Regions from separate parts of the Hydrogenophaga sp. L76 genome, predicted to be linked through region 1. Evidence: predicted binding sites of a transcription regulator. Region 1 holds the regulator's gene; each other region holds the start of a gene.
What was found. Region 1 encodes NrdR, which represses ribonucleotide reductase genes. Its sites were predicted from a motif close to CACNANATNTNGTG; they were not measured.
Positions count from the first base shown of each region.

Region 2: AC23D4_RS13910 (ribonucleoside triphosphate reductase) is a predicted target of NrdR. The motif match lies at 1,790-1,803, and genes of this name have one in related genera.
Region 3: AC23D4_RS11570 (ribonucleoside-diphosphate reductase subunit alpha) is a predicted target of NrdR. The motif match lies at 2,431-2,444, and genes of this name have one in related genera.

Region 1 covers NZ_CM172807.1:221,492-225,804, reverse strand. Annotated here, with positions in the region: gene AC23D4_RS01095 (IS5 family transposase) at 1-67, opposite strand, end outside; gene AC23D4_RS01090 (lytic transglycosylase domain-containing protein) at 274-1,176, shown strand; gene glyA (serine hydroxymethyltransferase) at 1,463-2,707, shown strand; gene nrdR (transcriptional regulator NrdR) at 2,739-3,188, shown strand; gene AC23D4_RS01075 (GspH/FimT family pseudopilin) at 3,261-3,809, opposite strand; gene AC23D4_RS01070 (type IV pilin protein) at 4,182-4,313, shown strand, end outside.
Region 2 covers NZ_CM172807.1:2,888,492-2,892,804, reverse strand. Annotated here, with positions in the region: gene AC23D4_RS13920 (LLM class flavin-dependent oxidoreductase) at 1-320, shown strand, start outside; gene AC23D4_RS13915 (acyl-CoA dehydrogenase family protein) at 331-1,629, opposite strand; gene AC23D4_RS13910 (ribonucleoside triphosphate reductase) at 1,828-3,849, shown strand; gene nrdD (anaerobic ribonucleoside-triphosphate reductase) at 3,886-4,077, shown strand; gene AC23D4_RS13900 (anaerobic ribonucleoside-triphosphate reductase activating protein) at 4,034-4,313, shown strand, end outside.
Region 3 covers NZ_CM172807.1:2,413,174-2,417,486, reverse strand. Annotated here, with positions in the region: gene AC23D4_RS11570 (ribonucleoside-diphosphate reductase subunit alpha) at 1-2,263, opposite strand, end outside; gene ampD (1,6-anhydro-N-acetylmuramyl-L-alanine amidase AmpD) at 2,701-3,324, opposite strand; gene AC23D4_RS11560 (sigma-54-dependent transcriptional regulator) at 3,314-4,313, opposite strand, start outside.

The sequences.
Region 1 (4,313 bases):
ACTCGCGTTTGCGCGTCCTCTTGGTCTTGCGCTCGAATCCGCTCTCGCCCAGGCTCATTTGCTTCATGACGTCACTGTCTCACATCGGGCAAGGGGCGCCGAGGTTTTGCAGACCTTCCCTAACATTCGCCGGTTTTGCCCATTCAGGGTAAACCCGAGCCGCTGACCCAGCAGGGTCCATCGACCGCATGGCTCACAAAGCCCGCCTCGATGAGGTGCCCAGCCAGCCGCACCGACCCATCCGGTCACCGCGGCACCGACAGGAGAGACCACATGAACGATATCCACCGCCCACACAAGAGCACCTCAGGTGCCACGGCATCCCTCAAGACCACCCTGAGCGACGCGTACCAGGGTTTTGTCGCCATCACCCACAATGGCCTGGCCCTGATGGGCATGGCCCTCGCGCTGGGCCTGATCACCCTCGCAGCACGCAGCGACCTGCGCCAGGACGCCGAGCAACACCTGCTCGGCTGGTTGCAGCAACGCCAGGAGGCCAACGAGCCTGTGATCGCGTTTGAACCCGAACCCGACGCCGTGCAACGGGTGACCGCCGTGTTGCCCCACCACCTGCCCAAACAGCAGGCCAACGTGGCCTTCTGGCTGAGCCGCAAGTACCGGGTCGCGCCCGAACCACTGGGCGTGCTGGTGGCCGAAGCCTTTGAGGTCGGCGAAAAGGCGCGCATGGACCCGACCCTGATCCTCGCCGTCATGGCCGTGGAGTCGCGCTTCAACCCGTTTGCCCAGAGCCCCGTGGGCGCTCAAGGCTTGATGCAGGTGCTCACGCGCGTGCACACCGAAAAATACGAGGACTTCGGTGGCCAGCTGGCGGCGTTCGATCCCGTGTCCAACTTGCGGGTGGGTGCGCGGGTGCTGCAGGAATGCATCAAACGGGCGGGCTCCATCGAAGGCGGCTTGCGCCTGTACGTCGGTGCGGTCACCACCGATGGCAGCGGCTACATCAACAAAGTGATGGCTGAACACCTGCGCATCCAGAGCGTGGCGCTGGGCAAGCCCATGCCCACCCGCTTCCCGGTCTACAGAAGAGCCACGCCGGTCGTCGCACCCGCGGAGACCGAGGCTTTGCCAGCGTCCGAAGCGCCCGAACTGGAAGCCGCCGATGCTGCGCCCCCCGCTGCGGAAATCATGGAACCCCTGCTGCTGGTCCGTTCGTGACCGGCTCGGGCCCCGGGAATATCCTCCTCCCGGGCGTCGGGCAGCCCTGCTCGGCTAAACTAGGCCCCGTACGCAACTGGCGATAGGCACCCAAGGCGCAGGGCTCCCTGCCCGACCTTCGGTGCTGACGTGGCCCCCCTGCCCCCATCCGGGACCGCAGGGACAACCACTGGGAAGCGTGCCGCCTGGCTGCCAAGACAGGTGATCAGCCGTTCGCCTGGGCAGCCCCTGCCGTCGTCACCCCGCTGACGCGCGCCGGGATCCACGTTACCCAAGACTGCCAACCATGTACGACCGCAACATCCTCATCGAGCAAACCGACCCCGAGCTGTTTGCCGCCATTCAGGCCGAAAACGCGCGCCAGGAACACCACATCGAGCTGATCGCCAGCGAGAACTACGCCTCGCCCGCCGTCATGGCCGCCCAGGGCACCCAGCTCACCAACAAATACGCCGAAGGCTACCCCGGCCGTCGTTACTACGGCGGCTGCGAATACGTCGACATCGCCGAGCAACTGGCGATCGACCGCGTCAAGCAGATCTTCGGCGCCGACGCGGCCAACGTGCAGCCCCACTGCGGTGCCTCCGCCAACGAAGCCGTGTTCCTGGCTTTTCTGAAACCCGGCGACACCATCATGGGCATGAGCCTGGCCGAAGGTGGCCACCTCACCCACGGCATGGCGCTCAACATGAGCGGCAAGTGGTTCAACGTGGTCAGCTACGGCCTGGACGCCAACGAGGCGATCGACTACGAAGCCATGGAGCGCAAGGCGCGGGAAACCAAACCCAAACTCATCATCGCCGGCGCATCGGCCTACAGCCTGCGCATCGATTTCGAGCGCTTCGCAAAGATCGCCAAGGAAGTCGGCGCCATCTTCATGGTGGACATGGCCCACTACGCCGGCCTGATCGCTGCGGGCGTGTACCCCAACCCGGTGCCGTTTGCCGACGTCGTGACCTCCACCACCCACAAGAGCCTGCGCGGCCCGCGCGGCGGCATCATCCTGATGAAGGCCGAACACGAAAAGGCCATCAACAGCGCCATCTTCCCCGGCCTGCAGGGCGGCCCGCTGATGCACGTGATCGCCGCCAAGGCCGTGGCCTTCAAGGAAGCGCTGCAGCCCGACTTCAAGCTGTACCAGCAACAGGTGATCACCAACGCCCGCATCGTCGCCGAAACCCTGGTTTCGCGTGGCCTGCGCATCGTCAGCGGCCGCACCGAGAGCCACGTCATGCTGGTCGACCTGCGCGCCAAGGGCATCACCGGCAAGGAAGCCGAGGCCGTGCTGGGCAGCGCCCACATGACGATCAACAAGAATGCCATTCCCAACGACCCGGAAAAGCCCATGGTCACCAGCGGCGTGCGCATCGGCACGCCCGCCATGACCACCCGCGGCTTCAAGGACGAAGAAGCCCGCCTGACCGCCAACCTCATTGCCGACGTGCTCGACAACCCGCGCGACCCGGCCAACATCGAGGCCGTGCGCGCCAAGGTCAACGCCCTGACGGCCCGCTTCCCGGTCTACCGTTGAGCAGCCACCGCAGCAAGGTGCCATTGAAACCATGAAATGCCCTTTCTGCGGTCATCTGGAGACCCAGGTCGTCGAGACCCGGATCTCCGAAGACGCCGACTTCATCCGCCGCCGCCGCCAGTGCGGCCATTGCCAAAAGCGCTTCACCACCTATGAAAGGCCGGAAGTCAGCTTCCCGGCCGTGGTGAAGAAAGACGGCCGGCGTGTCGACTACGTGCCGGCCAAGCTGCGGGCCTCGTTCGCCCTGGCGCTGCGCAAACGCCCGGTCAGCACCGAGCAGGTCGACGCGGCCATCGAGCGCATCGAAGAAAAGTTGCTGAACCTGGGCGCCCGCGAAGTCCCGGCCACCCGGCTCGGCGAAATGGTCATGCGCGAACTCAAGAAGCTCGACAAGGTGGCCTACATCCGCTTCGCCAGCGTGTACCGCAGCTTCGAAGACATCGACGAGTTCCGGGCGCTGGTGGACGAAGTGAGGAAGTGAACGCCCCTTACTGCGGCGAATCCTCGAAAATGCTGGCTGCCGCTGGCAAAAAACGACCAACGGGTTGTGCCTTCATGGGCAGGATGTCAACACCGCCCTGACCGTCCTCGGTCGGCCCGCACTGTTGATGATGATCCGTGAAGCCTGGGTAGCCACGTCTGTTTCTCGGCAAACGGTGATACTTCCCGCCTGAAAAGCGCCATTCACCAGATGGCTGGACCCTGCGCCGGAATAGGAAACGAACCTGGAAACTGGCACATTTCCAGAAATCAACCAACTGCCTGGCATGGCCGACTCCGTCAACAACAGATTTTCACCCGGATCGAGTTGCACATTGTTGTTGGGATCGGAAAAAACGATCCACCCTTGTGACCAAAGTCCATCGGAGGTACAAGACTGTCCATCGCGTGATTTGCAGAGGGCCACCCGAGAATTCCGCTTGATGGCCTCGCTTCTGGTCAAAAGAAGCGCCGCCAAGAACCTGTTTGAATAAGCCGAAAGGCGAGTGCCATGCCCGAAACCGGACAAATCCGGAAGGGCCACGGCCAACAAAATCCCGATTATGGTCATGACAAACAGGGATTCAACCAGCGTGAATCCGTGATTTTTGTTTCTATTCATACCCTTCCCTCCAGCGCATTTTTTAGGACCCGACTTCTTTCAAACACAGGTCGTTGCACCCGCAAGCATACGGCCTGAATTCGCAAGCTGCTGCAAAAAATGGCGAATGACAGATTCCGCATTCGATTATGTAACCGTGAAACCCGAATGCACCCTGAATACCTGCGGTTCATCCCTCCGGATGGGCATGAACCGGTCAGGTCCGGGCGATCCAGGCGCCGGGATGTCATCGCTCGCGCCGGTCCTTGCCGCCTCCGGCAAAGGCACTTTGCAACGCAAAATACCGTCGAACCGGGCTTCCCGGCCGCTCATCAGCCAGGGCGCTCCCATTCGATGTCAACCGCTACGATGCAGTGGAAACATCCAAATACCATGAACGTCCTACGCACCAGCCTGCAGCGCGGCTTTACCCTGATTGAACTGATGATCACCGTCGCGATCATCGGCATCCTGGCTTCCATTGCCTTGCCCAGCTACCAGGATTACGTGCGCAAGGGCCGGCGT
Region 2 (4,313 bases), 2.0 Mb from region 1:
CGGACGACGAAGCCGAGTACCTGGCCAGCAGCACCTACCAGCGTGTGCTGGGCATCCTCACCGGCAAACGCGGCCAGCTGCCGGCGCCGGTCGCCGGTTTCATGGAAACGCTGGACACCCAGGCCAGTGCGGCGATCGCCGACTTCCTGGCCTGTGCGGTGATCGGTGGCCCGGACACGGTGCGCGCCGGTTTGCAGAAACTCGCCAACGCGACCCAGGCCGACGAGTTCATGCTGGTGAGCGACGTGTTCGACCCGGCGCTGCGCCTGCGTTCACTGGACATCGCTGCGGCGGCGATGCGCGAGCCGGTGGCGGCCTGAACTGGGCCCTTCAGGCCGACAGGTGTGGCGGCGTGCGCATCTGCTCGGGCGTCGTGAAGTAGGCCGAAGACGCGCCCATGCGCGCGCGGGCCCGCTCCAGCTCGTGCCGCGCCACGCTGCGCAGGTGCACCTCGTCGGGGCCGTCGAGCAGGTGCAGGGCGCGGCCCCAGGTCCAGAACTGCGCCAGCGGCGTGTCGGGCGACAGGCCCATGGCGCCGAAGATCTGCATCGCGCGGTCCACCACGCGGGTCTGCAGGCCCGCGGCCACCACCTTGATCGCGGCCACCTGCGCGCGCACGGCGGCGGGTTCGGCTTGCTCGGGGTGGTCAAGCAGCCAGGCGCAGCGCAGCACCAGCAGGCGCGCCTGGTCGATCTCGATGCGCGACAGCGCGATCCACTCCTGCACGTTGGCGTAGTCCGCCAGGTATTTGCCGAAGGTCTGGCGCTCCAGCGCGCGTTCGGTGGCGAGCGCCAGCGCCAGCTCGCACTGGCCGATGGTGCGCATGCAGTGGTGCACGCGGCCCGGTCCCAGCCGCGCCTGCGCCATCGCAAAACCTTCGCCCCAGCCGCCGAGCAGGTGGTCGGCCGGCACGCGCACCTGGCGGAACACGATCTCGCCATGCCCCTCGGGCGCGTGGTGGTGCACCACGCTGATGTTGCGCACCACGTCCACGCCCGGCGTGTCCAGCGGCACCAGCACCATGCTGTGCTGGCGGTGCCGGGTCTCGGCCGCGGCGCTGTCGTCGGGCGCGTTGCGCGCCATCACGATCAGCAGCCTGCAATGCGGGTGCGCCACGCCGGTGATGAACCACTTGCGGCCGTTGAGCACGAGGTCGTCGCCCTCGCGCCGCACCGTGGTCTGCAGGTTGGTCGGGTCCGACGAGGCCACGTCGGGCTCGGACATGGCGAAGGCGGATCGGATCGTTCCATCGAGCAGCGGCGTGAGCCACTGCGTGCGCTGCGCCGATGTGGCGAAGCGGTGCAGCAGCTCCATGTTGCCGGTGTCGGGCGCGCTGCAGTTGAACACCTCGGCCGCCCAGTGCAGTTGGCCCATCGCCTCGGCCAGCGGCGCGTAGTCGAGGTTGTCCAGCCGCGTGCCAGGCTCGTCCTTGCGCAGCCCGGGCAGGAACAGGTTCCACAGCCCTTCCTCGCGCGCCAGGGTCTTCAGGTCTTCGAGGAAGGGTGGCGGGTAGTCCCCCTGCTGCACCGCCTGGTGCCAGGCCGCGTTGTGCGGCAGCAGGTAGGTGTGCATGAAGGTCTCCAGCTGCTGCTGGAGCGCCTGCGCCCGGGGGCTGTGATCGAAGTCCATGCCGGGATTCTTCAGGCTCAGCGCCGTCCTGTCAGAACGCGCGTGACAGCCGCACCCGGTTGACGCAGATCAAGCCGGTGAAAGGCCGGAAACGGCGTTGGAAGCTGCGTCGACCTTGCGTCAAATCAAACTACCTATGGTGTCTGGCGGGTATCTTGAACACCATAGGTAGTGTTTTTGATCCAGGAGGCGAGAGCTATGAAAGATGCGATGGTGGTCAGTCTTCCAAGGGAGGTGATCAAGCGTTCGGGCCTGCGCGAGGCCTTCGATGCCGACAAGATCCGGTCCGCGCTGGCGCGGGCCGGCCAGGCCAGCGGCGAGTTCGACGGCGCCGAGGCCGCGCTGTTGTGCGCCCAGGTGGTCAAGGTGCTGATCCACCGCTTCAAGGGTGCGCCGCCCGGCATCGAGCCGATCCAGGACGTGGTCGAACAGACGCTGATCGCGGCCAACCACCTCCAGACCGCGCGCGCCTACATCGTCTACCGCGAGCAGCACGCCACGCTGCGCGCCGACCAGCAGACGCTGGTGGACGTGGAATCGTCGATCAACGAGTACCTCACGCGCGCCGACTGGCGCGTGAACGCCAACGCCAACCAGGGCTATTCGCTGGGCGGGCTGATCCTGAACGTGGCGGGCAAGGTCACGGCCAACTACTGGCTTTCGCACGTGTACACGCCCGAGATCGGGCAGGCGCACCGCGAGGGCGACCTCCACATCCACGACCTCGACATGCTCAGCGGCTACTGCGCGGGCTGGTCGCTGCGCACCCTGCTCAACGAAGGCCTCAACGGCGTGCCGGGCAAGGTGGAGTCGGGGCCGCCGAAACACATGTCCTCGGCCGTGGGGCAGATCGTGAACTTCCTGGGCACGCTGCAGAACGAGTGGGCCGGCGCGCAGGCCTTCTCGTCGTTCGACACCTACATGGCGCCCTACGTGCGACAGGACGGCATGGATTACGCGGCGGTGCGCCAGTGCATCCAGGAGCTGATCTACAACCTCAACGTGCCCTCGCGCTGGGGCACGCAGACGCCCTTCACCAACCTCACCTTCGACTGGGTCTGCCCCGACGACCTGCGCGAGCAGGTGCCGGTGATCGCCGGGCAGGAAATGCCGTTCTGCTATGGCGAGCTGCAGGCCGAGATGGACCTGATCAACCGCGCCTACATCGAGGTGATGACCGAGGGCGACGCCAAGGGGCGCGTCTTCACCTTCCCCATCCCCACCTACAACATCACGCCCGATTTCCCCTGGGAGAGCGAGAACGCGCGGCGCCTGTTCGACATGACGGCCAAGTACGGCCTGCCGTACTTCCAGAACTTCATCAACTCGGAGCTGCAGCCGAACATGGTGCGCTCCATGTGCTGCCGCCTGCAGCTCGATCTGCGCGAGCTGCTCAAGCGCGGCAACGGCCTGTTCGGCAGCGCCGAGCAGACCGGCAGCCTGGGCGTGGTCACGGTGAACTGCGCGCGCCTGGGGCATCTGCACGCGGGCGACGAGGCCGGCCTGCTGGCCGCGCTGGACCGCCTCATGGAACTGGGCAAGCAAAGCCTGGAGACCAAGCGCAAGCTCATCCAGCGCCTGATGGACCAGGGCCTGTTTCCCTACACCAAGCGCTACCTGGGCACCTTGCGCAACCACTTCAGCACGCTGGGCGTGAACGGCATCAACGAGATGGTGCGCAACTTCACGGCGGACCAGCACGACATCACCAGCGACTGGGGCCATGCGTTTGCCGTGCGCCTGCTCGACCATGTGCGCGAGCGCATGACGGCCTTTCAGGAGGAAACCGGCCACCTCTACAACCTGGAGGCCACACCGGCCGAGGGCACCACCTACCGCTTCGCCAAGGAAGACAAGAAGCGCTGGCCCGGCATCCTGCAGGCGGGCACGGCTGAGCAGCCGTACTACACCAACTCCTCGCAGCTGCCCGTGGGCTTCACCGACGACCCGTTCGAGGCCCTGATGCGGCAGGAGGCGCTGCAATCCAAATACACCGGCGGCACCGTGCTGCACCTGTACATGGGCGAGCGCCTGTCCAGCGGCGCGGCCTGCGGTGAACTGGTCAAACGCGCGCTGACGCGCTTTCGCCTGCCGTACATCACCGTCACCCCCACCTTCTCCATCTGCCCCACCCACGGCTACCTCGCGGGCGAGCACCCGTTCTGTCCGGTCTGCGACGCTGAGAAGCTGGCCGCCAAACGCCAGCTGCAGGCCGCTTGATGCCCCGTCTTTCAACCACCCCAAAAGGAAACACCCATGAACACATCCACCCCATCGGCCGTCAGGTCAACGGCCGCTGACATGTCCCTGCGCGACGACGAACGCCAGCCCTGCGAGGTCTGGACCCGCGTCATGGGCTACCACCGGCCGGTCAGCAGCTTCAACCGGGGCAAACAGGGCGAACATGCCGAACGCCGATTCTTTGCCGAGCCGGCCGCCCGCGCCTGAGGTCGCGGGCACCGCCGCACCACCACCCGCGACCCGTGGTGCGCAGGCGCTGCGCATCGGCGGACTCACGCGGCTGACCGGGGTTGACTTCCCGGGCCGGCTGGCGGCGGTGGTGTTCCTGCAGGGCTGTCCGTGGCGCTGCGTGTACTGCCACAACCCGGCCCTGCTCGACGCCGCGGTTCCGGGGGCCCTGTCGTGGCAGGCGGTGCACGGCTTCCTGCTGCAGCGCTGCGGGC
Region 3 (4,313 bases), 2.2 Mb from region 1:
TGGCGATCTTCTGGCGCAGCGCATCCCAGTCCAGGCTGCTGCTGCGGTCCACGTCCACATAACCACCTCGCTCGTGCGCCAGCAGGTCCAGTGTGTCGGGCGGCAGGATGCCCTGGTCCCACAACGAACCCTTGTAGCTGGCGTATCGGCCGCGCTCCCTGGCGAGTTCGGTGGAGGCCCAGTAGGCGTGGTAGCAGACCGCTTCCATCGAGCGGTCGGCAAACTCGACCGCGTCGTTGGAGGCATAGGGGATGCGCAGTTCGTACAGCGCGTCCTGGAAGCCCATGATGCCGAGACCGACCGGGCGGTGGCGCATGTTGGAGTCGCGTGCTTTCTTGACGGCGTAGTAGTTGATGTCGATCACGTTGTCGAGCATGCGCATCGCGGTCTTGATCGTCTTCTGCAGCTTCTGATGATCAACCCCACCATCTTTCAGGTGCATGAGCAGGTTGATCGATCCGAGGTTGCAGACCGCAGTTTCGGTGTCGCTGGTGTTGAGTGTGATCTCGGTGCAGAGGTTGGAGCTGTGCACCACGCCGGCATGTTGCTGCGGGCTGCGCACATTGCAGGCGTCCTTGAAGGTGATCCAGGGGTGGCCGGTCTCGAACAGCATCGACAGCATCTTGCGCCACATGTCGGTGGCGGGCAGCTTGCGGTAGGGCTTGATCTCGCCGCGGGCGGCCTTCTCTTCATAGGCGACGTAGGCCTTTTCGAAATCGGCGCCGAACAGGTCGTGCAGGTCGGGCACGTCGTTGGGCGAGAACAGGCTCCACTCGCCTTTTTCCATCACGCGCTTCATGAACAGGTCGGGAATCCAGTTCGCCGTGTTCATGTCGTGGGTGCGGCGGCGGTCGTCGCCGGTGTTCTTGCGCAGTTCCAGGAATTCTTCGATGTCCAGGTGCCAGGTTTCCAGGTAGGTGCAGACCGCGCCTTTGCGCTTGCCGCCCTGGTTCACCGCCACGGCGGTGTCGTTGACCACCTTGAGGAAAGGCACCACGCCTTGCGATTCGCCGTTGGTGCCCTTGATGTGTGCGCCCATGGCCCGCACGCGCGTCCAGTCGTTGCCCAGGCCGCCAGCGAACTTGGACAGCAGCGCGTTTTCCTTGATCGACTCGTAGATGCCGTCGAGGTCGTCGGGCACGGTGGTCAGGTAGCAGCTGGAGAGTTGCGAGCGGCGGGTGCCGCTGTTGAACAGCGTGGGCGTGGACGACATGAAATCGAACGAGGACAGGACCTCGTAGAACTCGATGGCGCGCGCTTCGCGGTCGATCTCGTTGAGCGCCAGGCCCATGGCCACGCGCATGAAGAAAGCCTGCGGCAGCTCGATGCGGGACTTGCGCACGTGCAGGAAGTAGCGGTCGTACAGGGTCTGCAGGCCAAGGTAGTCGAACTGCAGGTCGCGCTCGGGCTTGAGCGCCGCGCCCAGACGGGCGAGGTCGAACTGCTGCAGCTTCTCATCGAGCAGCTCGTTCTGCACACCCTTCTTGATGAACTGCGGGAAGTAGTCGGCGTAGCGCGCGCCCATCTCGGTGGAGGGCACTTCTTCACCGATCACCTCCTTGACGATGGTGTGAAGCAGCAGGCGCGCGGTGGCGTAGGTGTAGTCCGGGTCTTTTTCGATCAGGGTGCGCGCGGCCAGGATGGAGGCCTTGTAGACCTCTTCGATCGGCACGCCGTCGTACAGGTTGCGCTTGGTCTCGGCGACGATCGGGTCGGCCTTGACGTCTTTGCCCAGGCCTTTGCAGGCGTCTTCGATCAGGTGCTGCAGGCGGTTCAGGTCCAGCGGCACGCGCTGGCCGCCGTCCATCACGTGCAGCAGGGCTTCGGCGGGCTTCTGCGCTTCTGCCTGATGGGCTCGTTCCTGCGTGCGGCGTTCGCGGTACAGCACGTAGGCGCGCGCCACTTCGTGGTGACCGCTGCGCATCAGGCCGAGTTCGACCTGGTCCTGCACGTCCTCAATATGGAAGGTGCCGCCGGCGGGGCGCGAGCGCATCAGCGCGCGCACCACGTTCTGCGTCAGGGCGTCCACCGTTTCGCGCACGCTGGCCGAGGCCGCGCCCTGGGTGCCGTGCACGGCCAGGAAGGCTTTCATCAGCGCCACCGCGATCTTGCTTGGCTCAAAAGGCACGACCGCGCCGTTGCGGCGGATGATCTGGTACTGGGCAAAAACCGAGCTGGCGCTGTCGGGCATGGCAGCGCTGGTGGCACCAGCGGAAGGCATCGCGGACGCGGTGGCGGATGTGGGGGATTGGGCAGTCAGCATGGTTCCTCTTTCGTTTGTTTTGTGGCGGCGGCCAAGGCGCGCGGTGTCGGATGGCAGCGTGGTGGGGAGGCCGGTTCCGCGACAAATCCGTTGGCTTGATCGGGTTTGAGCAGAAAAATCAAGAGGGTCAAGAGCCAGTTGATCGGGCGACCGCAACGCGCAGAGCACACTATATCTGGTGTGTGGTGGGTGTTCAAGCCACTACCGGTAGTGTTTGTGAAAAAACTGCGACCGACGCGGTGGACCCCTTTCGTCAGACAAAAATGCCTGGGGTCTCCCGAACCGCTGCAACGTCAGCGAACGTCTGGTGACGGCTCAATGAGCCTTGCTGTCGGATTTTTTCTGCAGCAGGGATGCGGGCTGCCGGGAGTTTTGTCGTTGAAAGCGGCGCCCATGTTGCGCTGTGCAAACCACCAGCGTTTGGGAAACTTGGGACCTCAGGGGGTCATGCGGGTAGACGGACGCGTGTCTTGGGGAAAACACGCATCGGCCCAACCCAGATCTTGTTGTAACCGTGTCCAGTCGAAACCGCTGCCTGGGTCCTGCTTGCGGCCGGGGGCAATGTGCTCGTGGCCCGCCACGTGGGCGATCGGGTAACGCCCGCCGAGGCTGGCGCACAAGCGGGTCAGGCAGTCGTATTGCGCACTGGTGAAGGGTTCGCCTTCCTGACCCTCCAGCTCGATCCCGATGGAGTCGTCGTTGCAGTTGCCGCGGCCACGCCAGCAGGACGTTCCGGCGTGCCAGGCGCGTGCATCGGCGTCGACAAACTGCACGAGTTCGCCATCGCGGCGGATGAAAAAATGCGCCGAGACTTCCATGCCACGGATCTGCTGGAAGTAGGGATGGGTGTCCCAGTCGAGCTGGTTGGTGAAGAGTTGTTCCACTTCCGGGCCCCCGTAGACGCCGGGCGGCAGGCTGATGGAGTGGATGACGATCAGGTCGATCCGTGCGCCTTCGGGACGCGGGCCGAAATTGGGCGATGCGCAGCGGCGGGCGGCACCCAGCCAGCCGCCATTCCAGACGGTGGGCGACACGGACAGATCGCCGGCTTCAGGTTTCATCGTCACCGTCTGCGGGGGTGGTGATGCCGAGCCGCTGGATGCGGTAGCGCATCTGGCGCAGGTTCAGACCCAGACGTGCCGCGGCGGCTGTGCGGTTGAAATCGGTTTCCTTCAGCGCCTTGAGCAGAACCTGGCGCTCCTGCTCGTCCAGGTAGGTCTGCAGATCGGCCGGAATGCCTGCGGTCGGTGCCGAAACTGGTGTCGATGCTGCGAACGCTTCGACTGTTGTCGGGCTCTCCGGGCGCAACGCCATGTCGCTCGTATCGCCGAAATCTTCTGCCTGCAACACCGCACCGCTGCTGAGTGCCAACGCACGTTGCAGCAGGTTTTCCAGTTCACGCACATTGCCCGGCAACTCGCAGGTCTGCAGCCACGCCATCGCCGTGCTGGACAACGCGGGTACCGGCTGGCCCGACTCGCTGCAGATGCGTTTCAACAAGGCGTGGGCCAGCTCGGACAGGTCCTCGCGCCGCTCGCGCAGGGCGGGTGTGCGCAGACCGATCACGTTCAGACGGTAAAACAGGTCTTGCCGGAACTCACCGCTCTTGACGAGAGCGGCCAGATCGCGGTGGGTGGCGCTGACCAGGCGCACGTCCACCGCTTCTTCCTGCACGCCGCCGAGTGGGCGCACGCGCCGCTCCTGGATCACGCGCAGCAGCTTGGCCTGCATCTGGAGCGGCAGGTCGCCGATTTCGTCGAGGAACAGGGTGCCGCCCTTGGCCGCCTGGAAGTAACCTTCGCGGTCGTGGGTGGCGCCGGTGAAGGCGCCCTTGCGGGCACCGAAAAACTCGGCCTCGATCAGGTTTTCGGGAATCGCGCCGCAGTTGACTGCGACGAAGGGGCCGGTGGCCCGGTGGCTGCATTCGTGCACCGCGCGCGCCACCAGTTCCTTGCCGGTGCCCGATTCGCCCAGGATCAGCACGGGCGCCATGCTGGTCGCCACTTTTTCAATGCGGTTGCGGATCTGCACCATGCAGCCCGAGGCGCCG